DNA from 4 places in the Acidaminobacter sp. QWL-03 genome. Region 3 is predicted to be linked to each of the others. Evidence: riboswitches for the same ligand, from Rfam matches in the RefSeq annotation. Region 3 holds a riboswitch; each other region holds the start of a gene.
What was found. A riboswitch is a leader RNA that binds a small molecule or an ion and turns the genes downstream of it on or off. The one in region 3 is predicted to bind S-adenosylmethionine.

Region 1 (7,266 bases), 1.2 Mb from region 3:
CCATCCCCGCAGCCTGAACCACTATGGTGGCCACAATCAGCGCAATCAGGCTCCCAGGTACCTTGCGGCTTACTTTGGGCCAAAAGATAAGAATTGCCAGTGACAGCGCGCCAATTATGACGCTGCCCCAATTTACTGTATCTATATGTTCCGCGTAGACTGAAACTTTCTCAAGAAATTCCGCGGGATTATGTTCTAATTGAAGACCTAAAAAGTCTTTGATTTGCGATGTAAAAATAGTGACTGCAATACCGGTAGTGAATCCTGTCGTAATAGGATAAGGAATGAATTTGATAATACTCCCAAGCCGAAAAAATCCCATGGCCATCATCATGACGCCTGCCATAAGGGTAGCGGTGATCAAGCCATTCATGCCAAACTCCATGACAATACCATACACAATAACCATGAACGCGCCGGTCGGACCGCCAATCTGCACCCTGCTTCCGCCCAGCATTGAAATCAGGAAGCCGGCGATTATAGCTGTGAACAAACCCTGCTCAGGTGTAACGCCGGAGGCAATGCCCAGCGCTATGGACAACGGAAGAGCTATGATCGCAACAATCACGCCCGCTGTCAAATCCTTTATAAACAATTCCTTGGTATAGCTCTTTAAAGTTGTAAATAATTTGGGGGTAAAAACGGACACATTAGGCACCTTCTTTTCAAAATAAAAAATGCGGCTGAAACTCCGACAAGGACTTTCAACCGCATTTCCTGTAAGCCGCTGAAAAGCCGCTCAAGCTATGAATTTAAAATAGACTCGATGTTACATTGAATCATGCATTCTATATCATGTATACAGCGTAACACTTTTTAAAAATTATGCCTTGCTGCCAGTCTCGGAGAGAACGGCTTTCTTTGCAGCACCAAATTTGACTGGCTTTCCAACAGGAAGCACGACGCGCTTAAACTGGTGGTTGATAACATTTGCTGCGACGCCATAGAACGAAATGAAGGAAATAATAAGTTCGGAGTATGCTGCGAGATTATGCATTGTATGCTCTGCTATGCCAAGGGTGCTGAAGCCGAGACCAATGAAAAGGAGATCGATAAAAATGAAGTCAAGCAAAAGTACTTTGTTGGTTTGCGTAGCGCCAACGGTCATGATCACAGAAAAAATCAGATAGCCGAAAAACGCGTAACCAAGCTGGTGTGTGTCGACAGCGCCTTTCAAAGTTTCACCAAAAACACCGAGATTTATCAGCCAGCTGGATGCCACCGCAAGCCAAAAGAATCCATAAGCGCAAAAAGCTGTGCCGCCAAAAAGATTGTCTTTTTTATAATCGAAAACACCGGCCATCAACTGCGCAAAGGCACCAAGAAAGATTGCCCAAGGGATAACATAGGAAAGGCCTGTAGTGACACCCATCTTTTGGGTTGATGCTACCAGCGTTACCATTGCAAGGCCAAAAAGACCTAGCGCGCTTGGATCCGCGACCTTAACCATCACTGACTGTACTTCTTGTTTGCTCACTCATTTCCGTTTCATTCGTCTTGTAAGCGAATGAAAACGTTCCCTCCTTTATTCGTATACTTTGACAGAAAAAGACGCCTCTCAAGAACAAGAAGCGCGACGAATTCTGCTTCCCTATCATCTCATAATGTTTAAGAAATAACAAGTGAAAACTGCTAAATAACGGTATAAACATTTGCATTTTTTTATGATTTTATAAAAGATTTTTTCGGGATAAAGGTTACAAATAATAATATTATGTTTCAACCGCCTAAATTTGTAGTAAGAATAAGGCAAATACATTTTGGAGGTGTAGTTATGGCATCACTCAGCATCATTGAAGGCGTTGGAGAAGCTTTTGAAGAGAAACTGAAAGCAGCGGGCGTCAGCTCTACTTCAGCACTGATGGAAAAAGGCGCTACAAAGAAAGGGAGAGCCGCACTCGCAGCAGAATGTGACATTTCTGAGAAGCTCATTCTAAAATGGGTTAATCATGTGGACCTGATGCGCGTCAAAGGCATTGGCGGCGAATATGCCGAATTGCTTGAAGCCGCTGGCGTTGACACGGTTCCCGAGCTGGCTCAGAGAAAGCCTGAAAATCTCCTCACCAAAATGACCGAGGTCAACGAAGCCAAAAATTTAGTCAGGAAATTACCTGTTCTTAAGCAAGTGGAAGATTGGGTTACTCAAGCCAAAGAGCTTCCAAAGGTCGTCTCACACTAACCGAAGCGTGAAAAAGGCATTGGAAACGGACAAATAAGCCGTTTCCAATGCCTTTAATTTTGGGGGCTGAAGAACACAACAAGGGTTTTTGCCCAATGACTCGTATTCGACTGAGCCTTCAAATCATAGTGGCGCCTCTGAAATCAACCAATCCAGGACACTGAGCTCTGCACTCGCGGTGCCGCTTTGGGCTCGACGCCTGAGGTATACCCCACGGCAACAGCATAGAGCGGCTGATGCCCTTCTGGAATTTGCATCAATGCTTTCAGCTCTGGTCCGTGCTCGGATTCAAAAGCCGGCCTGAAGGAAGCAATATAGCACGACCCCAGACCGAGAGCGGTTGCCGCCAAACTGGCGTAGACGGCAGCATTGGCACAATCCGCCAGGGCATGTTTGGCTTCTGGTGCCGAAATAAATATGACTGCTGGCGCGTTATAAAAATTGCTGAAATTAGGGTCTTCAGCACCGGCCTTCAGACGCTCATCTCCTGAAGCCAGCGCGATGTCACGGTTCACACCGCTGATCCGCTTTAAAATTTCCGCATTTGTCACAACGCTGAAATGCCAGGGCTGAGCGCCTCTTGCAGACGGCGCAAAAACAACGGTTTCCATGATGCGCTCGAGTACATTCTTAGGCACCGGATCAGGTCTGTAGCTTCGTACAGATCGCCGGTTCATCAGCATTTGAAATGCATAATTCATTGCTCAACCTCCCCGATTCAATTAATAGTCTCATCTGAAGTATAGCTCTCCAATTTCAGATATTAATACCCAGGATGAAATCTGCCGAACCAGAAAGCCTGACAAAGGTTTATTCAATCTCATCCAGATTGTATGGCGTCTCCTGATAGACAAAATAATTCAGCCAATTGGAGAAGAACAGATGGGCGTGGCTTCGCCACCGGACTACAGGTGCTTGAGAAGGATCATTCTCAGGAAAATAGTTGGCTGGCGGCTGGATATCCAAGCCTTTGTTCACATCTCGAAAATATTCAGCCCCCAGGGTTTCCGGGTCATATTCCAAGTGCCCTGTTGCATAAATTTCTCTTCCATTTTTGGACACAATCAGACCAATCCCAGACGCTTCAGACGTCGCCACGATCTCAAGGTCATCGATCCTGCTGATGTCCTCTTCACTGACGGTAGTGTGTCTGGACTGCGGGATGCAGAAGACGTCATCGAAGCCCCTCATCAGCTTGCAGTTTTGTACTGTTGCCTTATGCTCAAAGACACCAAAGCACTTTTCAGCCAGAGGCAGTTTAGGTATACCATAATGCTGATACAAAGCCGCCTGGGCCCCCCAGCAAATGTGGAGGGTGGCAAACCCGTGGTGCCGGCTCCAGTCCAAAATTTTAGCAAGCTCCGGCCAATAGCCCACTTCCTCAAATTCCAGGTTTTCGACCGGCGCACCGGTAATGATCAGCCCGTCAAACTTCTGATGCTCAATCTGGGAAAATGGGACATAGAAGCGGTCCAGGTATTCAGAGGACGTGTTCTTATAGTCATGGGACTCCAGCCGCACCAGGACGACCTCCGTCTGTATTGGTGAATTTCCAAGTACTCTGAGGAGCTGCGTCTCTGTAGTCTCGCGGGTCGGCATCAGGTTCAGGATCGCAATGCGAAGGGGTCGTATGTCCTGGTGGGTTGCACGAAACTCCGTCATGGTAAAAATATTTTCAGCCGCAAGGATACTCGCGGCGGGCAAATCGTTTGGAATGATGACAGGCATAGAGTCGCCTCCTAAAATTTAACTGAAGTCACCGCGCTGGTGATTGGCCATAGTCAAGGCGATCGCGCGGCAGAATGCAGGTTTGAATGTTAAATGTGTTTTGTGCGTCTTACTTGAAAAAGCCGTTTCTGCCGATGGTTTCGAAACTCGGGTATTTCGGCTTCGCGACCATCGGCAGCAGCACTTTAAGCGTTCAGCGCCGCCTTCAGAGCCTGATCCAAATCCTCGATCAGATCCTGGGCGTTTTCAATGCCAATCGAAATCCTGAACAGATCCGGCGTGACACCCGCCGCTTTCTGGGCGTCCGGATCCAGCTGAGCATGCGTCGTGCTGGCCGGGTGGATAATCAGGGACTTTGCGTCTGCCACATTGGCAAGCAGCGAGAACAACTTTAGACTTTCAATGAACTTGACACCCGCTTCGAGGCCGCCCTTGATGGCAAAGGTGAAGATGGAGCCGCAGCCGCGCGGGAAGTAGGTCTTCGCAAGGCCGTGGTACGGATTGCTCTCCAGATCAGGATGGCTGACCCAACTGACCAGCGGATGGGCTTCGAGGAATCTGGCAATCTTCTGGGCGTTCTCGACGTGGCGCTCCACGCGCAGCGACAATGTCTCAAGGCCTTGGAGCAGCAGGAACGAGTTGAACGGGCTGATGCAGGCGCCGGTGTCCCTGAGGAGCTGAACTCTGGCTTTGATGATATACGCCGCAGGCCCGACATCCGACGCATAGCGAATGCCGTTGTAGCTCGGATCCGGCTCAGTCAGGCCCGGGAACTTCCCGGAAGCCGCCCAGTCAAACTTGCCCGAGTCCACGATCAGTCCGCCGATGGTCGTCCCATGGCCGCCAATAAACTTCGTCGCCGAGTGGATGATGATGTCCGCCCCATGGTCAAAAGGCCTGAACAGGTATGGGGTCGCGAAGGTATTGTCCACGATCAGCGGCAGTCCGTGCTCGTGGGCAATGGCCGCCACGGCTTTGAAGTCGATGAGGTTGATGCCCGGGTTGCCGATGGACTCAATATAAATCGCTTTCGTTTTCTCGTTGATAGCTGCTCTGAAGTTCTCCGGGTCGTCCGGCTGCACAAAGCGGGTCACGATGCCGTATTTAGGGAAAGTCAGCTTGAAAAGGTTATAAGTGCCGCCGTAGAGGGTCGCCGCCGAGACAATCTCGTCTCCCGCCTGCGCGATGTTCATGATGGCATAGGTGACTGCCGCGGAACCGGAGGCTACCGCCAACGCACCAATGCCGCCCTCAAGGGCCGCGATGCGCTTTTCAAGGACATCCGTCGTAGGGTTCATGATGCGCGTATAGATGTTGCCAGATTCTTTCAAAGCAAAGAGATCTGCAGCGTGGTTCACATCCCTGAAGACATAGGACGAGGTTTGATAAATGGGCACGGCTCTGGAGCCTGTGACCGGGTCCGGTTCCTGACCTGCATGGACCTGAAGGGTTTCGAATCTGTAAGCTGTGTCTGTCATATTCATTACTCCTTTTTATGATTTTTTCCAAATAAAAAGACCCCTTTGATGAAAGAGGTCGATAATCACATGGTCGGATCCTCACTCATCTGTCAGCGAAAAACCTTTCGCTGCAGGAATTAGCACCATGCATGACTGCTGGTTGCCGGGCTTCACAGGGCCTGTCCCTCCGCCGCTCTTGATAAGAGTGTCTCGATATTTGGTTGAATTGAATCTTAGCATATTGGCAGTTAGGACGTCAACTGAAATTTCGACAATTTTCTGCCAATTCGAATTTTGGTTATATTGTACGCAGAATCTGACGGCGGAAACTGGAGGGCAGCGGAAACTGGGTGTCAGACACCCGGATTCAAAAAGAGTGAAACCGGGTGTCTGACACCCAGTTTCCTTTCCTAGAATTCCGCCGCCTTCGCGTATATACCTGCCTTTTCCTCTGGGGTGAGCATGCGGTCTACCACCAGTGTGATGATGAAAATACCCGCCAGGCTTGCGATCAGCCGCGTCAACGCGAAAGTTTTCCCCAGTGAGGTGATCTCGAAAAGGACCATCGGAATTTTAGTGGTGGACCAGGCACCCATGAAAATCATGACATTCTTAAAGCCCGCGCCCTTCTTCATGAGCACCGCTGCGACCGGAAACGCGCCGTAGAGCGGTCCGGCAGCCGCAGAACCAATCAGGATGGCCAGCAGCACGCCGCGCAGTCCCGAGCCGGGACCCATATGGCGGATGAGCAGTTCTCTCGGCACCCAGACGTCCAATAGTCCAAGCAGCAGAAAGATTGGCGGAATGATGGTCAGCATTTCGAGCAGACTTTTGCCTGTCATTAGCGCCGCAGTTTCGCCCTGGGTGGGACTGACCAGGTATAACACAATGAGAAGTGCAGCGGTCACCAGGAAGAAGGCATACCGTTTGATCAGCGGCACCTTTTGGGGTGGCTGACCTCCCGGGCCCTGACCCGGTCCTTGATTTGTGTTTTGCTTCATCTTCTCCTCCATTAAAACTCACCCATGACCTTTCCAATGATAATGGCGACCAGGAAAGAAAAAACGAAGGCAGACACATTCCGGATTAATGCCGCTTTCCTGCTGAAATACTTACTCTCAATAGAAAATGTCATTACGCCGACCATCATCAGGGATGAAATGAAAGCCGCAATCTGCATGTAGCCGGCACCGCGCTCCAGCAGCATAGCCGCTGTAGGAAAGGCAATGAAGCCTGGGATCAGCGTGATCCCGCCGACCAGTGCCGCCGCTGTCACGCCAATCCAACCGGAGTCTCCTCCGATCAAGCGGCTGATCACCTCAGGATTTATAAGCGCCAGCATAATGCCGACCAGGGTGATGACGCCCAAAATCTGAGGCAATATATTTTCGAAGGATTTCAGCGCTTTTTTGAGCGCCATTTTGGTTTTTTTCTTGTCTTTCTGCCAGGAAAATGCCAACAGCCCAAAAGAGGTCAAATATAAGATCCAGGTTTGCATCACAATGACCTGCCTTTCTTTGATTTTGCCTTGTCACCGGATGTCTTTTTGGAAGGCTTCAGCAGGTGGCTGACCTTCTCCTTGGCCGCCTTGCGCCTGGCAACGGAAAAGCCAAAGCTGCCAATTGGCTTCCCCCCAAGCGCGTAATAGGTTCCGTGCAGATAAGTGATGGGACTTCCTTTCTCCATATGAATCTTGCCTTCCTCATCGATCAGTGCCGGATCCACCTTGTTTTTCAATATCTCGACGAGAAACAGGTCATGGGTCCCCAGCGGTGTCACACTGCGCACCACACACTCCAGGGCTATGGGACATGACCGTATCGAGGGCACACTGACCGCGATGCCAGGTTCAAGTTCAAAATTACAATGCGCAATCTTGTCGACTTGAGATGCACTTCT
Region 2 (7,266 bases), 1.1 Mb from region 3:
CCGCTGAAAATCGTCGTGCGGATTCCCTTGTTGTAGAGCTGCTCGAGCTTTTCGTAAAAGAGATTTTCTTCAAGCTTATCTGAGAACTCGAGGGTGGAGTTGGTGACGATCATAAGTGACTTTTCACCGCTGCCGGCGATCATGGCGTTAGTGCGTGCCAGGAAGGACTGCCACTGCTTGGCGTTCGACTTGATGATCGACTTGTTCTTGACATTCAGAGTGACTACGGCGACTTGATCTGAAATAAATTCACTGTAGCCGGAAGCGACGACTTCAGTGCCCATGAGGTTGCCAAGCATAGCATCGACATTACCTGCAAAATAGGTCTTTGAGGATTTGTTAAGCTGTGTAGCAGCGTTGACGTAGTTGAGATAGGTGGTATCCGTCTTAGATCCGGGAGTGCCGTTCAGACGAGTACCGGCTTCAAATCCACCATAGACCAAAAGCGTGGTGCCGCCGTTTGTATTGACCTTTTGAGATTCAAGTTTAGGCAGTTTATTCACATCATCCGGAAGGTTGACCTCCAGAGCGTTCTTCTTGATTGAAACCAGTTGGTCGATGACGATGACGCCGCGGTCTTTTCTGGCCGGATTATCTTCAGCCACGTAAATGCGCTCCACTTTGACGGGCGCTTTCATGTCGTTGGGATAAACCGCTTCTACAAATTTCCATCCTTCCCAGTTGATGCTTGGTGCCAATTCAAGGTTGACCACCTTGCCGTCTGCGTCCACTAACTTAACTTTCAGCATGTGCTCATAGCCGTAGTTGCCGAAGACCCACAAGCCCAGCTTGTCAGGGACGTCAGGAAGGGTGACGCCTGTTTCGCCCAGCATGACATAAGCAGCTCTTGTCGCTTCTGTCTTCGAGAAGTCGAAGATCAGACGCCCGCCCGTGGAACCGTTCGGGCTGAACTTAAGCGGTACAAAGCTCCCTGTCACCTCTTGAGGATACCCCAGGAAAGTTGCCGATGGCTGCTCAAAGTCAAATAGAACGGTATGTGACTCGCCGACGGCTATTGGCAAATGTTTTTTAATGCCATTGTATTCAACTGTGATCACGCCCTTGCCGGGATTGACTCCCGCTGTGAAAGTACCGTCAGGATTTAATGCGATCAATTGATCCGGAATGGTCCATGTCGCGAAATCCGTAGGCAGCTCAGCCTGATGCCCGGTCGCATCGAGGGCGAACAACTTGAAGTTTCCAGTTTCGCCAAGCTTCAATTGGAGCGAAGATGGCTTGATGATCAGATCCACCGCGTCTTTATAGACCTCGATGGTCTTTGAAGCGGTCAAGCCGCCATAACTTGCAGTGATGACACCTTTGCCTGCAGAGGAAGGTACAAAGCCTTCTTCGGTAAAGCTGCCTCCAACGCCTGTCACTGACCAGCTGATCAGAGCCGGATCGATCTCAACCGGGCTGCGGTTGGCATCAATGCCTTTCAGAGACAGCTCAAGCGGTGCATTGACAAAGATTCCGGACTGAGCGGCTTCCAACAGAATCAGATCCAATGTGCCGCCTTCCGCAGTGCTGATCACGCCAATGCCGTTGTGCACCCTTCGCTCCGGGCCGTCAGAGGGGGTATTGACCACGTCGAGGTCAGTGGAGCCAACCGGCCGGACGACCATGGTAGTTGAACCGCCTCCGTCGAGGTTTATAGCATCATAGGCGCCAAGCTCAATTAGAAGCTGAGAGAGCTCAGGCTGATTCAAGCCTCTGAAATTATTGGTTCGGCCGTCAACCGTCAGCAGGATCAATTGTTGTTTGTCCTTTGTGATCCCGGCTGCCGTTCTTGGATGTTGACCGGCTATATTCAACGTGTAGGTGCTGACAGGCTTTCCGTCCTTTACCATGACGGAGCCGCCGCCTATGGTGAAGTCAATATTTTTCAGCGAGTCGCTGTAATCGATCTCCACGGTGTCGCCGACGCGGAAGTTGTCCCGCAGCTCCTTGATTTTAGTGCCTACAGCCGCGACAACAAAGGTGTTGTCAGTGAGCGGATAGGGGTTGCCATTTTCCTGGAAGCCTCTGACAACGCCATTTTCGACATACATTTCAAGAATCGCGACATTGGCTGTTTTACCGAAGGATTTTGCTGCCCATTTTGAATCGAAGACAATGGCGCGGTCGTAATTCAGATAAGGTTTGTTGATGTAATTCAATGACATTGTGTAACTGCCATTGGATAAGGTCATTTCATAGTTTGCCCAATGATCAATGAATGGAACACCGTAGTTAGTAATATTGAGTGAGGCAAATCTAGTGTCTCCATTTGGGGTCGTAATCAAAGCACCTTCGTCCACAATAGGGCCAAGGGTCGAGCTTGTCGCCGGATCAAAAAAGTCAGCGTTGACAGAGCCGATGAGATTGTCATAGGATTTTGAAATGTTTGATAAACTGGCCTTAGCTGACAAAAGGCTTGGATAGATGGGTTTGACCTTGAGATTTGGGTTTTTCAGATCAACTTTCAGGACGTTGACGTTGACCCAGCCTCCGTCCGTCAGGCGAAGCAGTTTTTCGTACTGCACACCATTTGTAATGGTTTCGGTTGTTTTATTCTGATAATAAAGCTGATAGTCAGCAAAAGCCGACGAGGTGATAAGTGACAGAGCAAGGGCGGCTGTAGCAAATTTTCGCCCAATGCGGATAAATTGTGGTTGCATAAAATCACCTTCCCAACCCAATTATACTAAATTTCCCGGAGTGGCCTATTACAGTGACCTTACGAAATGGTTACAAAGATAGGGGTTGAAAAAATAGGTTGCTATCCTATATCTCCTGTGCTATAATTTCAATGGTCAAAAACAAATAATTGAATCCTTATTGAGAGTGGTGGAGGGAATAGGCCCAATGAAACCCGGCAACCGGTACGAACGGTGAGAGGCCGCATTTTATATGCAGACCTTGAGTTTGTTCAGTAAAAAGGTGCTAAATCCTACAGTCGCTTTTTGGACGACTGAGAGATGAGGTGTGCTTAAGTAATCTGAAGTGCCTCTTCTTTTCTGAAGGGGCTTTTTTTATTTGCGCGGCACGGTTCTGGATTAGTTGTCGGAGCCGGGACCATCGGCAGGGTCTTTAAAGGGTCCTGCATGAGACACTAACACAAATTGATGAAATTCAGGAGGCATGAAAAAGTGAAAAAAAGACTCTTTACTTCTGAGAGTGTTACAGAGGGACATCCGGATAAGATCTGCGACCAGATTTCTGACGGCATTCTTGACGCCATTCTCGCCAATGACCCAAAAGCACGCGTCGCATGTGAAACTGCGGTAACAACAGGTCTCGTGCTCGTTATGGGCGAAATAACGACGAGCTGTTATGTTGACATTCCGAAGACAGTTCGGGACATAATCAAGGACATTGGTTATACACGCGCGAAATACGGTTTTGACGCGGATACTTGCGCGGTGATCACTTCTATTGACGAGCAGTCCGCGGACATAGCCATGGGCGTGGATGACGCGTTGGAACATCGCAGCGGCCAAATGACGGATGAGATCGAAGCGATTGGCGCAGGGGACCAGGGCCTGATGTTCGGTTACGCCTGCAACGAAACGCCAGAGCTGATGCCGCTGCCTATCTCGCTGGCGCATAAACTGGCGCGGCGTTTGACAGAGGTCCGTAAAAAAGGTGTTCTCGACTATCTCCGCCCGGATGGAAAAACCCAGGTGACAGTAGAGTATCATGGGGATACGCCGGTTCGAATTGATACGATTGTCATTTCGACGCAGCACAGCCCGGAGGTTACCAGAGAACAGATCGAGAAAGACCTGAAGCAGTATGTCATTGGTCATATAGTGCCTGAAGCGCTTTTGGATGAAGAAACCAAATACTACATCAATCCAACCGGACGCTTCGTCGTTGGGGGACCTCAGGGTGACTCCGGTCTGACTGGAAGAAAGATCATTGTCGACACCTATGGCGGCTATTCACGTCATGGCGGCGGCGCGTTCTCCGGCAAGGATCCTACAAAGGTGGACCGCTCCGCGACCTATGCTGCACGCTATGTTGCCAAGAACATTGTAGCGGCAGGCCTTGCGGACAAGTGTGAAATTGAGCTCGCTTATGCTATAGGCGTCGCAAGACCGGTCTCTGTACTGGTTGAGACCTTTGGAACCGGTAAAGTGTCTGAGGAGAGGATTCTTGAACTGGTCAACAAGCACTTTGACTTGCGTCCGGCGGCCATCATTCGGGACCTCGAGCTGAGACGTCCTATTTTCCGACAAGTTGCAGCCTATGGACACTTTGGCCGCACGGATCTCGATGTCCCTTGGGAGCGTACGGATAAAGCAGCCATTCTTAAAGAAGAGGCTTTCAAATAATTAAAGGTCACAGGGTCCTGAATCTCTTATGATTTAGGACTCTTTTTTTGAAAAATATCTAAATTATGCTATAATGCATTTTAGTAACTACATTAATTTTGGAGCGTGATTGATTTGGAACCAAGTGACTTATGGCAAAGTATTTTACTGATTTCGCTTTTAATGATGTCAGCATTTTTCTCAGCCTCAGAAACAGCGCTGATGTCACTCAGCAAAATCAGACTCAGACACATGGTGGAAGAAAATGTTAAGGGCGCTGAACGGGTATCCCGCCTTTTAAAATCTCCAAGCCGTCTGTTGGGTGCCATACTGGTCGGCAATAATATTGTTAATATAGCGGCCTCTGCGCTTGCAACATCTATAGCCATTGCAATGTTTGGTCCTGTTCAAGGCGTTGGTATTTCGACGGTTGCCATGACATTACTCGTACTGATCTTCGGTGAGATTACACCTAAATCTTATGCCTCTGAACATTCGGAGAAACTTGCGCTTAAAGTAGCCGCGCCAATCTCATTGATCATGGTGTTAATGACACCTGTGCTTTCAGCCGTCATGTTCATTACCGGACTTCTAATCCGTTTGTTGGGCGGAAGTCCTAACAAAGATCAGCCATTCATCACTGAGGAAGAGCTGAAGACTATGGTGACGGTCAGCCACGAGGAAGGTGTCCTCGAAGGCGATGAAAAGAAGATGATTTACAACGTATTTGAATTTGGAGACTCACAGGTTGGAGATGTCATGACACCTAGAACGGATATGGTCATGATTGAGAAAAATATGGAATTTCAGGAAATTGTGGATATTTTCAAGAGCGAAAGGTTTTCGAGAATTCCTGTATATGACGAGACGCCGGATAATATCATTGGTCTTTTAAATGTCAAGGATCTGATTTTTTATGAGCCGCTCCATAACACTTTCAATATTGAGGACTTTATAAGGGAACCTTATTTTACTTACGAATTCAAAATGACCAGCGAGCTTTTTTCGGAGATGAGATCGAAACGCGCTGCTATAGCTATAGTTTTGGATGAATACGGCGGGACTGCGGGCATGGTCACCCTTGAGGATCTTGTTGAAGAAATCGTGGGCGATATTCAAGACGAATATGATGACCACGAGGTTTCAATAGAAGTGATCCAGGAAGACGAGTATGTTGTGGACGGATCAACTAAGATTGATGTGGTCAATGAAATGCTGGGGCTTCGTATTGAAACCGAGGATTTTGACTCCATAGGCGGGTTTATCATTGGTGAATTCGGAAGATTGCCAGAAGTTGGTGAGCGAATTGAACACGGCAATGTTGAGTTTGTCGTTGAGAGTATCGAGAAAAACAGGATAGAGAAGCTCAGGATTTTGACCTGATTAATCAAATAATGCAATTGACATGAAATCGAAAGAGCGCAGCCTTATGTGATATGGCTGCGCTCTTTGACTGTTTAACTACCTACTTGCGTTGGTTTATATATCAACAGGTCTTCTTGGTTCATGATAATGACCTGACATGCTGGTGCGATAATGCCCATTTCAGCTTGAAAGTTTAATGGATCGCCGCCATGCTCAATAAATGTGCCATAATGGCATGGAATGGCGATTTTCGTTTTAAGATCACTTGCGAGACGTGCGCCCTCAGCAGCGTTTAAATTTCCGAAATTCCCGTTAATGGACAGAAATGAAAGATCTGGAGTGCTTTCAGCAAGCCAGGTTAATTTTTCGGGCCTGTAAGCTGTATCTCCTGAAAAATAAAGCACGGTTCCGTTGATCCTCATTAGTATTCCAACCGCGTCTGGCGATAATGTGCCATGATCTGCGAAGACTGCTTTAATTTTTGTGTTTTTAAAATCAATTTCTTTATCTAGACGTAAGGGTACTATACGGGCAGGCTCTAATCCGATTTCTAAAAGCTTCAAGCAGCAGGATTCGGGTCCCAGGAAGATGGCATTGCTTTGGTTGGCGACTATTGGAATGGCGTCATAGTCAAAATGATCAAAGTGCAAATGTGTCGTAATATATAAATCGGGCTTCAATTCTTCGGCGCTGACGGACTTTGGGGATTGTCTGACAAATCCTCTGATCCGTTCTCCGCAGTCAGAAAGATAAGGATCTATTGAGATAATCATGCCGTCGCTTGACTTAATTAAAAACCCTGCCTGTCCTAACCATAGTATTGCAATTTCATGATTATTCAGCTTACAATTCACTATTTTCTCATAGGACTCGCTCATGCTGATCACTCCAGTAATTTATAGATACTTCATGCTGTCTCAGAAGGAATCAGCAATACTTTTATTCTGAGATCTTTCTTTGATCTCATCATTTGTATTGCATCATTTGCCTGTTCTAATGGAAAACGGTGCGTAATCAAGGGCTGAACGTCGATTTTTCCAGCTGACAGCAATTCGATTGTAGGCTTGAAAGAGTTGCAGCTTGCCAATACGCCTATGACTTCCGCGTCTTTCGAGACAATGCTGTTTATTTCTGCCATAAATTCAGCGCTGGTATAGATGCTCAACAAGACGATTTTCCCACCGGGCTTCAAAAGTCTCAAGGATTGATTGAAAGCTTTTGTGCTGCCTGAGGTTTCGATCACGACATCAACGCCTTTAAATTGAGTTTTTTCTTGAATGACCTCAACAATGTCACCGTTTCGATAATTCAATGCAATGCTTGCCCCCATATCAATTCCCAATTTCAGTTTCTCCTCCCAACTGCCAATTAGAAAAACTTTGCTTGTGCCGGACAAAACGGCGGTCTGCACTGAGAGCAGTCCAATGGGGCCGTCTCCAATGACCAGGACGGTTTCTCCCAAACCAATTCCAGCTTTCATGACGCCGTAGGCCGCCGTTGCTGCGGGTTCAATCAGAGCGGCTTCTTCGTAACTAAGGTCATTAGGCAATGGGTAAACGTGCCTGTAAGGCAGTTTAAGATACTCTGCGAATGCGCCGTTGTA
Region 3 (7,266 bases):
CCCCTGGCAATGACATTTATTCAGACACGATGCAGGGTGCGCGTGAAGCACTGCTTGCTAACGCTGCGCCTTATGACCATGTGGATGTTGTGCTTGTGACCCATCACCACAGGGATCATTTTCATGCAGAAGGGATTCTGGCCTTGCTGAAGTCGCAGCCAGGGGCGCATCTGGTGTCAACGCCTGAGGTGATCCAGCGGCTGAAAGCAGCGGGCGCGGACGAGGTACTTGGCGAGAAGGCTGAGGGAAGATGGACAGAGGTCAATCTGGCCCTTTACTCACATACAGAGACCACCTGCAATGGCGTGACGCTTCAAATCTTCAGGACGCTGCATGATGGCAAGGATTACGCAGACGTGACAAACCTGATGTTTGTTATTAAGTCGTCCACCATGACTGTGGCTCAGCTCGGTGACAGCGCGCCGGCGGAAATCAATTTTGAAGGCATTCTCACGAAAATTGGTGTGTCTCTGGATATGGTCATAGTCAACTTCCCGTACATTGCGATTCCTGCGGCGCGAAAGCTTGTGGAGGGCCACTTGGCACCCGCGTCTCTTGCGGTGCTCCATTTTCCTGACCCTGCCGGGGAAGCCGCGAGTTGGACTGAGGTAGCCAAAAAGAGTTTTTCCCGAGTCAAAGAAAGTTATTTGCCTACGGTGTTGCTGGAGACCCTTGGAGAGACTATAGTTCTGCCGATGGTTGTGGATTAAGGAATGAAACTCGGTGTTGAAACTCGGTGTCAGCGGCTTTGGCCTATCGACCCCCAGTTTCCAAAAAAACGAAACTGGGTGTCTGACACCCAGTTTCTTCTTCAAAAAAAGAAGGGGCTGTTGCAAAACTAGTAAATTTAGTTTTGCAGCAGCCTTTTTGCGTGCTATTTGCAATAACTTGCTTTCGAGAAAATTGACTTTTAGCTCGAGTCACCCATTAACATTAATTATAGGGTCGACAAAAAAGCCTAGTGTCTGCGTTTTAAAATTTCTAGGCTAAGCCGCTTTTTTGTACTCGATAATGCCGGTTTGGTTGTTTTGGATTTTATTATGGAGTTTGTTCAGGTTAATCGCCATAGCGACCATAATCATATCCGCTACTATTTTTTTCATTCCCTTACGTCGAAACCGGTCATAAGCAAGACCATCTTTGACTTTTGAGAATACACCTTCCGCCTGAATGGAGCGGTTGATCCTCTCGTTGATGCCTTCTTCTGATGCAATATTTTCTGCGGATTGACTACGGAACGCTTCAAAGGCAGGAGAGTACTTCAGGCTTTTCTTTTCAGGATCAGGATTCTTTCGACTTTTAATGCATTGGTCACTGTATTGGCAGCCTTTGCATTCAAAGCATGTGTAAACCCAGTTGATGTCTTCGAAGCCTGAAGCAGATCTCTTGATGCTGTCTTTACATCGGATGAGCTTTTTGCCAGCTTTGCAAACATAGACATCTTCATTTTCCATATATTGCATGTTTTCTCTTCGGCTAATGTCTTCTCTTACCTTTTTTATGTCTTTCGTTTCATGATTTGCCGGTTTGATGTAAGCTTTCAAACCTTTGCTGGCTAGATACGCGTAGTTTTCCACGCTTTCATACCCTGCGTCTGTGACGATGTTTTTTATGCGAGAACTATACGCTGCCAGCAGTTCTTCGAGAAAAGGCTTCAGTGTATGCAGATCATTCGTATGCTGGCTGCCCATCACGCCTACGACAAATGCGCCGCTTGAAGCCATTTGGATGTTATAAGCAGGCTTAAGTTGACCATTTCGCATATGATCATCTTTCATGCGCATGAAGGTTGCATCGTGATCTGTCTTTGAATAACTGTTTCTGGTGCCCATAGCCTTAAGATGCTTTTCATATGTTTCAAACTTTTCTTTTATCTCTTTATAGTACTCGTACTCACGTTGCTGCACGGTCTTGCGATGACCTACACCACGCACAAACTCAATTTTCAGCTTGCTGCATCTGTTTCTGATGTTGTTAAACTCCGCACACACCCTTGATTGGACTTCTTTTAAGGTGCTATTTTCTGACATGTTAAGTTCTTTGAGCATGCGTTCTTTTAGCTTGCTTTGATATTTTTCGACAGCCTTGCGCCAAACAAATGTGTATCGATTGGAGACTGCCTCAATCTTAGTCCCATCTATATACAGACTCTTTAGGTCTACATGCCCATCTTCTATGAGTATTTCCACAAATTGTCTCTGCAAATCCGCCATATGATCAATGAGCATGTTTTGAAATCGACAGATCGTGGTGTGATCCGGCGCTTTTCTACCTCCAAGAAGGTAGTGTCCTCTCACATCATACTCACAAAAATCTTCAATTTTTCGATTTGATGATTTTCCTTCGCTATTACAGAAAAGAACAATTTTAAGGAAGTTAACAAAATCTACGGCTGGCTTTCTGCCCTTTTTAGGCAAGGTGCTTATTATTGCGCTTAAATCCATCCTCTCTACTATTTTGCACACCAGTCTGACCTTGCTATCCTCTGGAATTAATGTGCCCACACTAAAATTCATTGGCAGTTGCCAAAATTGGGCTGAAGCGTTATGATGATCTAGGGTTATTTGGTTCTGCATAAATCAATTATACCCTATCGGGACTGGCTCTTGGAGCCGGTCCTGATTCATTTTTTGCAATTAAATAGACAGATGGTCATCAATTAGATTTCCATCTGTCTCTTTTTTAGGGGGGCCTATTTTGCAACAGCCCCTTCTTTTCCTTATTCACTTCTTCACCGGCTTAAGATCCAGCTCACCCCACATGCCGAGGTGCTCATCCAGGATTACTAAGACACCTTTGACACCGGTGATGGCTGCGGCAAACTTCACTGCGGTGTCAATATCCTCGGGGACGCTGACCTGGTTGGCGGTGGCGGTAGCGACGGCATCCGCTAAAGCTGTGTTTTGAGAGAGGATGACCGCAGCGTGTGCTCTCCCAAAGCTGAGGGAATGTCCAAAGCGGCCTGAGGAGGTGCAGATGCCAAGCGGCGTCTCCTCGGGCTTGATATGGAGGGCCAGACGGCCTGAGAGGGGAGAGTCTCCAGCGTAGATCAGGACGCGGCGCTCGGTGGAGAGGTTGAGGTAGAGATCGCCTCCGTTTTCGACTATGACGTCCGCATTCTGCCTGCGAAGATAAACGCCAACCGCTTCGGCTACAGCGCCAGCCACGGCGGCCATGGGTCCCACGCCGGCCGCAGAAGCAGACTGTTTCATTCGCAGTATCAAAGGCGGATCCTCGGGTCGAGGCCCGAGAGGGGTCAGACTATTCAGAAACTCAGGCTCTGACTCGATCTGGGTCACCAGGATGCTTCGGCACGCCGCCAGCACGTCTTCGACGCCGTTGATCTCTGATGACACATAAAGGTCAAGATCAGATTCCCTTTGGGTCACATTGAAGCGCTTGAGGGGATGAGGGTGATGGCCAGCTGTCCAGTCGCGGTAGAAGCGGGGTTCGTAGTGGGGGGTGGACGTCGAAGCGCTGGGTTGGGTGAAGTGACCATCGGCAGGGCCTTGGTTTTTCATTTTTAAAGCACCGGCTCCGGAACCAGCCCAGAAATGGCGCGGGATGGGCAGACCGGGATGCAGTGGTTGCAGCCCACGCACTTGGCAGGATCGAAGCTCAGCTTCCAGTCCGGCGCGGCAATGGTGAGTGCTTTGATGCCGCAGACGGAGGTGCAGAGGCCGCAGTCGGTGCAGCGGTTTTCGTCAATGGTGATCACGGACGGGATCAGGTCCACGTTGAGGCCCAGGTTCTGGAGATACTCCATGGCGTCGGCGATAGATTTCGAAGGGCCCTCAATGTCGTAAAGGAGGGAGCCCATCAAATTGAAATCGATGTTCGCCTTCAGGATGTTGAGCTTCAGGTCAAAGCGCTTGATGAGCTCGTAGGTCACCGGCGTGTTGGTGAGTGTGGAGGGGAAGGTCATGTACATTTTCGTTTTCACTATTCCAGCACCTCCGCGTTGGCCATTTTCTTGACGCCCTGATTCTGAGTGAAGAGTTTTACAGGGGCTTGAAGTTCGAAACTGCCGTTTTGGATCTTCTCTTTCAGGATGTCCGCGATTTCTCGGGCTTTCCGGAGGCTCGTGGTAGGGGAGGTCTTGACCATTTTGCCGTTAACTTCGATCTGCCCGCTTTGGAGCTCCGCGTAGTTGACTTTTCTAACCGTTGGTCTTGAGAGGTGCGGCACGGAATAATCGATCAGATTTGTCTCGATATCCTTGTTGCGCACTGCGCAAAAGCGCAGCATTTCCCGGTCGAGAAGGGGAATCGGAATGCCAATGCCCACGTTGAGGGAGGTGCCGTAGGCCTTGAAAACGGCGGGGCTGATGTATTTGGTGTCCATCTCTTTCAGATCACCAATGACCGCAAGCGTCGCGCCGGTGCCAATTGGGGTGCCGTTTGCATTTCGCGTCGGTGCAGTGTTGCACTGGGTACCGTTCCAGGACACGTAGCCGACCGCCCCACCAACAAGAATCCTGGTGCCCATGCCGATGGTCCTGAGCTCGGGATCATTCAGCAGCGGACTCAGCTCGCCGGAGGTCGCATAGGTGACGTTGCCGTAATTCGGAAGCAAGGTGCCCATGTAGGTGTAGACGGCCTTGCCGGAGCCGTTGGTTGCGGCGGCGTAGTTTTGGTAGGCATTTCTTGGATTGAACAGATAAGCCTCATTCAAATCTTTCAGTGTGACGGTGGCTTTAACTTTTTTGCCAGGGTAGCAGTCGGTGCCCTTGCTGGTGGCTTCAAGGACGATCTCTTTGCCATCGATTAAATCGCAAATGACGTGGGCGCCGCCGTACTCGTAGCCTTGGTCCTCGGATTCAGCGGTAGCACCTATGTAAGTATCCACAGCGGCCAATCCGCCGTAGGCCTCGACTTTGTTGAGAGTCAGCTTTTCAAGACGAGTTGGGGGATCGGAGTGCCCAAAGTTCAGGAAAGCGCCGGAGGAACACATTGGTCCGAAGGTTGCAGTGGTGACCACGTCAACGGCCTCGAAGACCGCTTCTTCGCCGTCGCGGTCGATCATCGCCAGGATTTCCTCAGCCGTGCAGACGACGACAGTGCCGTTTCTGATTTTTTCGTTGATTTCATCAAAAGTTCTTTTCTCTCTCAAGTGATGTCCCTCCATTTCAAAATTGAATGACGCACCCGAACATGAAAAAAGCCCCGCCGACGGCAGAGCTTACGTAATCACGCATTCCTCATCTTTCGGTTAAACCGCTGGATTTGGCACCACGCCTCAAAGGGCAGGTTGCCGGACTTCATAGGGCCAGTTCCCTCCGTCTCTCTGGATAAGAGTCATCTCGAATAAGAGATGACAAATATTTAATTGAATTTATTATAGTGATATGAGATGGGGATGTCAAGAGTTCATTTTACTTGTTGAGCTGCTTTCGCGCTGTTTCTGAGGTTAAATCCTCGCACCGGCCGCCTCTGAGGACCGCGCTGGCGCCGGAATGGCCAACTATGGCTTCTGCCAGGCGTGCTGTGTCCATGGCTTTAGCCAAGTCGATGCCGGTCTCAATACCCATTTCATGCATCATATGGATGATGTCCTCAGTCGCTATGTTGCCTGAGGCGCCCGGAATGTACGGGCAGCCGCCGAGTCCGGCAAAGGCGCCATCGAAGGTTCTGAAGCCGGCTTGGAGTCCGGCGATAATATTTGCCATGGCCATACCGCGAGTATTGTGGAGGTGGAGCACCCAGCGAACTTCCGGAAAGGTTTCGATCATGTGGCTGCCCAGTTCGAAGATGAGTCTGGGATTGGCCATGCCGGTGGCGTCGGAGAGAGATAGTTCGCTGATGCCGAGGTTGAGATATTGACGAGTGATCTTTTCGAGTTGTTCAACGGGAATTTTCCCTTCAAAGGCGCAGCCCCAGGCGGAGGACATTGCCCCTGAGACTTCAATTTTGTTTTTCGACGCGAACTCGACGCAAGTCTCAAAACCTTTCATCATTTCCAGAGGTGTTTGATTGAAGTTGTTGATGCAGTGGGACTCACTGACAGAGACCGTCAGCTTGGCTTTGGTCAGCCCTGCTGCATGAGCCCGTTCAAGGCCTTTTAAATTGGGCACCAGGACGCGGTATTCCACGCCGGGGACTTTGGTCATGCGGGAAGCTAACTCTTCAATCCCGGCCATTTGCGGGACCGCTTTAGGGTGGACGAAGGAGCCAAGCTCAACGATTTTTACGCCGGAGTCAACCACAGCATTTAGAAGCTGTAGTTTCTCCTCTACGGTGAGAATTTTTGGCTCATTTTGAAGGCCGTCCCTGAGTCCGACCTCGCAGATTGTGACTTTGTCTGGCCAGAGCATAATGGGTTTGGTTTGTGGGGTATTCAAAAGGGGGTCTCCTTTCAAGGGGAAGTCGAGAATTGTGTCTGAATTGTAGTGAGTGCCTGTTGCTCATTTCAGATTGGTGCCAGAGCTTAGTGTAAATTTACACTTAAAGAAGACTGGTGAAAACTGGGTGTCTGCGGCCTTTGGCCTATGAGAGAAAACTGGGTGTCTGACACCGAGTTTCTTTCATGACCCCGTGTTTCTTCCTTTTCGAGTCCTTATCTCAAATCCGTCACCTTGATATGATCCATGTCAGTAAAAGTTCTATTTTCACCTGCCATTGCCCATATAAAGCTGTAATTGCTGGTGCCGCAGCCAAAGTGAACAGACCAGCTTGGGGAGATAACGGCTTGCTCATTTTGCATAGCAATGCTTCTTAGCTCCTGTGGCTGCCCCATATAGTGGAAGACCAGGTTGTCTTCAGGTACGTCGAAATAGAGGTAAACTTCCATGCGGCGTTCATGGGTGTGGCAGGGCATAGAATTCCAAACGCAGCCTGTGTCCAGAATGGTGCAGCCCATGGACAGCTGGCAGGTCTCCAGAACTGCCGGATGGATCAGCTGATAGATCACGCGCTTGTTGGAGGTTTCAAAGCTGCCCAGTTCTACTTTGTTGGCGGTTTCGAGAGTGATTAACTTGGTTTCGAATTTGGTGTGGGCTGGGGCAGAGGTCATGTAGAACTTTGCGGGTTGGGACGGATCATCGCTTTTGAATAGGACTTCCCGGGTTTCCTTAGCAATATAGAGAGCGTTGAGGTGATTTAGGGGGTAGGGGTGACCATCTGCAATGACTGTTCCTGATCCTCCCAGGTTGATGATGCCCAGTTCCCGGCGCTCCAGGAAATAGCTGACGCCCAGATCTTTTTCAGGGTCTACGTTCTTCTGAAGGTCAAGGGTGGTGGTCAGCGGCATGGCGCCCAGGGTCAGAAC
Region 4 (7,266 bases), 940 kb from region 3:
ACCTTGATGACCCCCGTGCTGGCCGCCTCTTCCGGCTGCGCCTTCGCCCGCCTGAGCACCGTGCGGATCCGCGCCTCAAGCTCCCTGACACTGAAAGGCTTGGTCATGTAATCATCTGCGCCAATTTCCAGACCCACAATCCGGTCAGTCTCGCTGCCCCTGGCAGTGACCATGATGACAGCGGTATGGCTCAGTTCCTCAGTGCGGCGGATCCGGTTGCAGATCTCAATGCCGTCCATTTTGGGCAGCATCAGATCCAGAACGACGAGGTCAGGCCGTTCTTCTCCGACCAGCCTGTAGCCGGTCTCCCCGTCAAAAGCCGCGAGGACCGTATAACCGGTGGCTTCCAGGTTGTAGCGAATGAGCTCTGAAATATTTTGGTCGTCCTCTATAATCAAAATCTTTGTCTTTGGCTGGGCGGTCGCAGCAGCCTGTCCTGAGCCTGCAGTACTTGAATTCATGAGATGCACCTCCAGAGTTATCCCCTTTAATATACCCGATTAATGTTAAATTCACGTTATAGGCGTAAATTTTTTTGCCTACTTTTCTGGATGACTTATTCTGTCAAGGCATCTATGATAATATAAGAATAATCCCAGTCACAATTCAGGAGGTCTGCCATGCCTGATCCTTCGTCATCGAAGCAAAACAACCCTCAATCGTCTAAAGTGTCAGACTCGCCGCCATTGACAAAAAGCGCAGTTGATCCCACCAGGCCAAAGACCCTGTCCACCCAGGTCGTCAGCCTGGGACTGCTGATCACGATCTTCGCCCTTGGCGCGTCCATAGCGTTCGGAAAGCCCATCTACTGGGGGCTGGTGACCGGTTATTTGATTTTCCTCGGCCTTGCCCTGCGCGCCGGCTATCCGCTCAAGCCCCTGGTTCAGTCGTCCCTTGACAGTGTTTACAAAGTCAAAACGGTGCTCATGATGCTGGCCCTGGTGGGTATGATCATTCCCCTGTGGATGCAGACCGGGGTCCTCGCCACCTTGATGGCCTATTCCATAGACGCTTTTTCCGGCTTTAATCTGGCAGTGGCCGCATATCTTTCCAGTGTCGCCGTGTCCATGATTTTAGGCTCCGGCATTGGGACCACCTCCACCGTAGGTCTGGTCTTCATAGCGATTGCCAGAAGCATTGGACTGAATGAAGCCATGATCGTGGGCGCCGTGGTGTCAGGGGCTTATACGGGCGACCGTACCTCCCTCATGTCGAGCAATTTTAACCTCGTCTCGGAAATCACCGGCACAGATTTGAAAGGAAATTTCGTTTATATGTTGTCATCCACCCTTCCGGTGTTTATAATGACAACCATATCCTATGGTTTATTTGGGCCCTCTGCCAGCGCGTCACAGGCACAGTCTCTGGACGCCCTCAGGCAGCTTCTGGGGCAGAGCTTTGAAATCGGTCCCAGCCAGCTGATCCCGCCCGCAGTGATGCTGTTTTTCGTACTCGTCCTGCGTCAGAATATGGTGGTCAGTCTCAGCGCGGCACTCGTCCTCAGCATAGGGAGCGGCCTCCTTGGAGGCGGTTTTGAGTGGTTGCCGCTGTTCAGTGGTCTCAAGGGCAGTGGTCCCCTAGGTGCCTTGTTCTCAGGCAGCGGTTTGATTTCAATGATGGGCGCGCTGCTCCTCATAGCCATTGCCTCCGCCCTGAGTGGCCTGTTTCAGACAATCCGCTGTCTCGATCCGCTTCTCGACAGAGCCTCAAGGCATCTCAACACCAAGGGGCACCTGATCTTTGCCACGGGCATGATCAGCCTCCTGGTCAGTCTGGTTTCCGGCAATCAAACCATGACCTCGCTGATCACCGGCAATTATTTTAAAGAAAAATACGACGCTTTCAAAATCGACCGCCGTTTGCTGGCCCGAACCATCAGCGATACCGGCGTCGTGTGTGTACCGCTCATTCCGTGGAATATCAACGGCATCCTGGTGGCCACCGTCACCGGTGTCTCCACCGCGGCCTACCTGCCCTACGCGTTGTCCAGCTGGCTTTTTCCCGCCATCACACTCTTTTTCGCAGCCAGAGGCTTACATAAAACAATACGGCTCGGTGCGCCGGAAGCGACTATGATTCAGCGGATCGCTTCCAGTGCTCTGCCGATAGGTGACCATCGGCACAACGAGGGCTCCAAATGACCGCTCGACCAATTGAATGGAGGATTTGACCATGACTGAACCCAACCAACCGGCTCAACCTGCACAACCGGCTCAACCTGCCAAGCCAAAGAAAGTAAAATATCCCGAAATTGAAATTGGCGGCGAGCGCTTCCTGCGCATCCCCATCAAAACCCATGTCGTCATGTTTGGCGATCAATTGAAGGAAATCGTCGACACCTACGCCCGGGAACACCTGGAGAAGGACGACATCCTGTTTATTACGGAAAAGATCGTCGCGATCACTCAGGGCCGCGCGCATTATATGAAGGATATCAAGCCGCGAAGGCTTGCTAAAGTACTCTCCAAGTACGTCACCAAGACACCGGCCGGCATTGGCCTTGGCATTCCTGAAACCATGGAAATGGCTCTCAGGGAGTGCGGTACGGCGCGCATCATAATGGCGGCTGCGGCCAGCGCTGTGACGAAGCCCCTCGGCAAGAAGGGCGTCTTTTATCAGCTCGCGGGCTACAAGGCGTCGTCCATTGACGGCCCGACCCCGAATACCCTGCCGCCGTACAACCAGTGCGTCGTCCTGGGGCCGGATAAACCCGATGAGGTCGCCCGTGAAATCAGCGCCCACCTCAGGGGCATCAAGGTGGCAATTGCAGACATCAACGACATCAGCGGCGTCATTTTGGGCACCTCCCATCCGGGCATGGACAGACTCAAAATTGCGAAAATCCTGAAGGATAACCCGCTTGGACAGGACCTTGAGCAAACCCCTATGGGGATTATTAGAAAGATTTCGAGTGCGCTTTAAAGAGGAGGGAGAAACTCGGGGTCGATAGGCCAAAGGCCGCTGACACCGAGTTTCACTCAAATGAAAGAGAGAGCCAGGTGAAGCCGTGACGCTTCACTGGGGCTCTCTCTTTTATCTTTGGAAGGAAGACGGTGTCTGACACTGCCTTCCACCCATTTATTTACATTTTAATAGACCTTCCTCACCTTGTACCCAATCTTCGCCAACTCCCGCTGAATTTCATCAATATGGGCATGGCCGCTGGTCTCGCATGTGACCTCCAGCTCCACGTTCATGAAGCGGTCGGTGTTCTTGAACTGGTTGTGGTTGAGACCTATGACGTTGGCATTGAGTCTTGCCAAGACTTCGGAGATTCTGACCAGCTCGCCCGGCTTGTCGGGGAGCTCGACGCTGAAGCAGAAGAGCCGCCCTCGTGAGACGAGACCCTTGTTGATCAGCGTGGAGATGGTCACCACGTCAATATTCCCGCCGCTGACGACGCTGACGACGTTCTTGTTGAAGACGTGAAGCTTCTTGAGGGCTGCCAGCGCGACTGCCCCGGAGTTCTCCGCGATCAGCTTGTGCTTTTCAAGCAGCATCAGGAAGGACTCCATGATTTCGCGGTCGCTGACAGTGACAATCTCGTCGACATATTCCCGGATGATGTCGAAAGTCAGTTTTCCCGGTTTCTTGACGGCAACGCCATCCGCAATGGTGTCCACATGCGTCAGGCACACGATCTCGTCCTGCTTGACAGATGCTTTCATAGCCATGGCACCCTCAGGCTCGACCCCTACAATTTTTACGGAAGGCTTCAGCTGCTTCATAGCCAGCGCAATGCCCGCAATCAGTCCGCCGCCGCCAATAGGCACCAGCACCACATCCACATCCTCCAGCTCTTCAAGGATTTCCACGCCGATGGTCCCTTGACCCTCAATCACATCCAGGTCGTCAAAAGGATGGATGAAGACGCTGTTTTGCTCCTTTTGAAGCCGCATAGCTTCTTCATAAGCTTCATCATAGCAGTCGCCCGCGAGAACAACAGTAGCGCCAAAGTTTCTCGTAGCCTCCACTTTGATGATTGGCGTCGTTTTCGGCATGACTATGGTTGCCTTAACGCCAAGACGCGTACTCGCCAGCGCGACGCCTTGGGCATGGTTTCCCGCCGAGGATGCGATCACGCCACGGGCCTTTTCATCGTCCGTTAATTTATTGATTTTATTAAAAGCGCCACGGATCTTGAACGCACCTGTGACCTGCAAATTTTCCGGTTTTATGTAGACGCGGTTGCCGCACTCTTCACTGAATGCCTCGCTGAAAATAAGCGGGGTTTCTCGGATCACCGGCTTAAGAGTTTCCTTCGCCGCTTTGAAGTCCACGAAATCGTGATAAGTTACCTTGTCTTTAACCATGTGTAATGCCATTTGAAAGCCCTCCAATTCTGACGCTTTTCCTTTTTCTCCCAACAAAAAAACCGCCCTCTCACTATGAAAGGACGGAATATTCCGCGGTACCACCTTATTTGCACGAATGCCACTCACTCGGCTCTATCAAGCCTGGGCGGATAACGGGGCCAACCGAAAACACTTACATGCCTCAAAATACAAGGTGTTCAGCGTTTCTGCTCAGGGATGATTTGAAAAGGCGCGGACTTGCGTCGACTCTCACCAAATGTCGACTCTCTGTGGCAACCGTTTGCGTTTTCCGTTTCCCGTCGTCGCAAATGAATATCGATATATTGTTATGTATAATATCAGAACTTTCGGACGAATTCAAGGGTTTTAGAAAATATTTATTATATTTTGTAACCATTGATAGTCAATGCTTTCAGTGGCTTTTACCTTACAAACTTATTGTACTTTTAAAAAGACGTGAAAATAGAACTAAAAATTCTGAATTTCGCCTTGACATCTGGCCGCTTCCTTTTTATAATTAGTTCAATTCAATAGCCGCCATCCGTCCGGGATGGCACTTATCCAGAGTGACGGAGGGAACTGGCCCTGCGAAGTCCGGCAACCTGCCCAAAAGGGCGTGGTGCTAAGTCCAGCGGTTTAACCGGGAGATGAGATCACGACATGCGTAGCTCTACTTCGGTAGAGCTTTGTTTTTTGCCTGAAATCTTTAAAGACTTTCGAAACACCCGGCCACTGATCCTAATTCAGCAAATTTATAGCCAATGAAAGGAAGTCACCCCAATGAAAATCAGAGACATGCTTATTGCCACCCGGCCGACTGTTTCCTTTGAAATCTTTCCGCCTAAGGCCAATTACCCTATCGAAACGATCTATGAAACTATTGAGGCCCTGAAAGATCTCCGCCCGGACTTCATCAGCGTCACCTACGGCGCCGGCGGGACGAGCCAGGACAACACCATTGAAATTGCCTCCAAAATCAAAAATACCTATGGCATTGAATCTATTGCCCACCTCACCTGCGTCACCTCCTCCAGGTCCAGCATGATCGACACCCTTGAAAAGATCCGCGCCAGCGGCGTTGAAAACATTCTGGCCCTGCGCGGCGACATCCCGCAGACGCTTCTTGAGGACAAAAGCTGGACACCGGAATACCGGTACGCTTATGAGCTCATTGAGGACATCCACAAGTTTGACAATTTCTCGATTGGCGGCGCCTGTTATCCGGAGGGCCACATTGAGTCCCGAAACAAAATAGACGACCTCAAAAACCTCAAATTCAAAACCAAGACCGGCCTCGACTTTCTGATCACCCAGCTCTTCTTCGACAACGAGCTCTTCTACCAGTTCAGAGAGAAGATGGAGCTCCTCGGCATCAAGACCCCGGTCCTGGCAGGCATCCTTCCCGTCCTCAACATCCATCAGATCAAAAAGATCCAGGAGCTGTCCGGCTGCAACCTGCCGCCAAAGTTCATGCGCATCCTCGACAAATATGAACACAATCCGGAAGCCCTTCAGGAGGCCGGCATCGCTTACGCGGTCGACCAGATCATCGATCTCATGTCCAGCGGCAGCGTCGACGGCATCCATCTCTATACCATGAACCGACCGGAGCCGACCCGCCGCATCATGGAGAGCATTGGCTCCATCCGCAAGGCCCTCAGCAACAGAAAAGAGGGATAGCGTGATCAATCGCGACGAAGTCCTGCGGTATCTGGGCATCCGCGAGATTAAAAAGGCCGATCCCCAGACCCTCGCGGAAGTCGAGGCGCTCTCATCGGAGCTCGAAGCAAAGCTGGTTGGCCGCTGGATTTATAACCCCTTCCCCGTCGAAAAGAAGACAACCGAGGGCATCTGGCTCCATGGACTCTCGGAGCCCCTTCTCGGAAAGGACATCGCGAAGCTCCTGGCGCCCTGCGACACCGTATACCTCATGGCCTGCACGCTGGGACCCCAGGCGGAGCGCCTGATCACTTTGAAGAGCCATCTGTCCCCGACTGCCGGCCTGATCGCGGACGCCTGTGCTTCCGCATTAACAGAGGCCTGGTGCGACAAATGCGAAGCCGAAATCCGCAGCCGGGCAGGTGATTTGACTTTTCGCTACAGTCCCGGCTATGGCGACTTGTCCCTGACCATTCAGAAGGCTATCCTGGAGGCCCTGGTGGCCCACAAGCGCATTGGCGTCTCATTGAGCGACAGTTACCTGCTGACGCCGCGCAAAAGCGTGGTGGCGATCCTGGGTGTACTGCCCAAGATTCAGGGAGATGAGACGACGGACTCGGCCAAACTTCACCGCTGCGGCCTTGAAAGCTGTGACCTCTGCCCGCTGAAGGAGACGTGTACGCGCCGCCGTTAAGCGGGCGTCTTTTTTGCCATAGACTGCTCGAAATGGGTATAATGAATCAACGACATAAAACAACATTTTTTACGATTAAAATAATCTGAGGATGTGATTTTTTGAGCGAACTACATAAGTCTTCATCTGCTGCATTCACGGCGCTGTTTGCCCCAGACCGATTGATGATTTTTGACGGCGCTATGGGCACCATGCTCCAGCGCTACGGCATGAAACCCGGAACCCTCCCCGAGGCGTTGAACATTGTGGATCCGGCGCTGATCCAACGAATCCACCGGGAATACCTGGAGGCCGGTTCAGATGTGATCACGACCAACACCTTTGGCGCCAACGCCTACAAGCTGTCCACCAGCGGCTATTCGGTGGCAGAGGTGATCACGGCGGCGGTGGAGAACGCCAAGGCTGCCCGCGGTGAGCGGCAAGCCCTGATTGCCCTTGACCTTGGCCCGATTGGGAAAATGATGAAACCTATTGGCGCCCTCGACTTCGACGGCGCTTATGAGTACTTTAAAGAACAAATTGTCGCCGGCGCGGCGGCCGGAGCGGACCTCATCCTGATTGAGACCATGTCAGACCTCGGGGAAACCCGGGCTGCGG

Region 1: another riboswitch for S-adenosylmethionine. It lies ahead of AC4PHM_RS07460 (homocysteine synthase); the one in region 3 lies ahead of AC4PHM_RS01880 (homocysteine biosynthesis protein).
Region 2: another riboswitch for S-adenosylmethionine. It lies ahead of metK (methionine adenosyltransferase); the one in region 3 lies ahead of AC4PHM_RS01880 (homocysteine biosynthesis protein).
Region 4: another riboswitch for S-adenosylmethionine. It lies ahead of metF (methylenetetrahydrofolate reductase [NAD(P)H]); the one in region 3 lies ahead of AC4PHM_RS01880 (homocysteine biosynthesis protein).

Annotation. Positions count from the first base shown of each region.
Region 1 is NZ_CM178752.1:1,626,071-1,633,336, forward strand. It holds gene AC4PHM_RS07435 (SulP family inorganic anion transporter) at 1-649, opposite strand, end outside; gene AC4PHM_RS07440 (acetate uptake transporter) at 824-1,450, opposite strand; gene AC4PHM_RS07445 (DUF4332 domain-containing protein) at 1,775-2,179, shown strand; gene AC4PHM_RS07450 (nitroreductase family protein) at 2,323-2,880, opposite strand; gene metA (homoserine O-acetyltransferase MetA) at 2,990-3,907, opposite strand; gene AC4PHM_RS07460 (homocysteine synthase) at 4,093-5,385, opposite strand; SAM riboswitch class I at 5,468-5,573, opposite strand; gene AC4PHM_RS07465 (permease) at 5,778-6,368, opposite strand; gene AC4PHM_RS07470 (permease) at 6,380-6,865, opposite strand; gene AC4PHM_RS07475 (flavin reductase family protein) at 6,865-7,266, opposite strand, start outside.
Region 2 is NZ_CM178752.1:2,976,394-2,983,659, forward strand. It holds gene AC4PHM_RS13875 (phosphodiester glycosidase family protein) at 1-2,660, opposite strand, end outside; SAM riboswitch class I at 2,815-2,967, shown strand; gene metK (methionine adenosyltransferase) at 3,132-4,319, shown strand; gene AC4PHM_RS13885 (HlyC/CorC family transporter) at 4,425-5,681, shown strand; gene AC4PHM_RS13890 (MBL fold metallo-hydrolase) at 5,756-6,541, opposite strand; gene AC4PHM_RS13895 (zinc-dependent alcohol dehydrogenase) at 6,571-7,266, opposite strand, start outside.
Region 3 is NZ_CM178752.1:432,693-439,958, forward strand. It holds gene AC4PHM_RS01860 (MBL fold metallo-hydrolase) at 1-710, shown strand, start outside; gene AC4PHM_RS01865 (IS1182 family transposase) at 987-2,576, opposite strand; gene AC4PHM_RS01870 (UPF0280 family protein) at 2,724-3,521, opposite strand; gene AC4PHM_RS01875 (NIL domain-containing protein) at 3,524-3,943, opposite strand; gene AC4PHM_RS01880 (homocysteine biosynthesis protein) at 3,943-5,112, opposite strand; SAM riboswitch class I at 5,198-5,297, opposite strand; gene AC4PHM_RS01885 (hydroxymethylglutaryl-CoA lyase) at 5,375-6,340, opposite strand; gene kduI (5-dehydro-4-deoxy-D-glucuronate isomerase) at 6,556-7,266, opposite strand, start outside.
Region 4 is NZ_CM178752.1:1,370,020-1,377,285, forward strand. It holds gene AC4PHM_RS06250 (response regulator) at 1-461, opposite strand, end outside; gene AC4PHM_RS06255 (Na+/H+ antiporter NhaC family protein) at 621-2,141, shown strand; gene AC4PHM_RS06260 (coenzyme F420-0:L-glutamate ligase) at 2,173-2,922, shown strand; gene ilvA (threonine ammonia-lyase) at 3,090-4,325, opposite strand; T-box leader at 4,390-4,628, opposite strand; SAM riboswitch class I at 4,871-4,970, shown strand; gene metF (methylenetetrahydrofolate reductase [NAD(P)H]) at 5,097-5,996, shown strand; gene AC4PHM_RS06275 (hypothetical protein) at 5,998-6,669, shown strand; gene AC4PHM_RS06280 (homocysteine S-methyltransferase family protein) at 6,771-7,266, shown strand, end outside.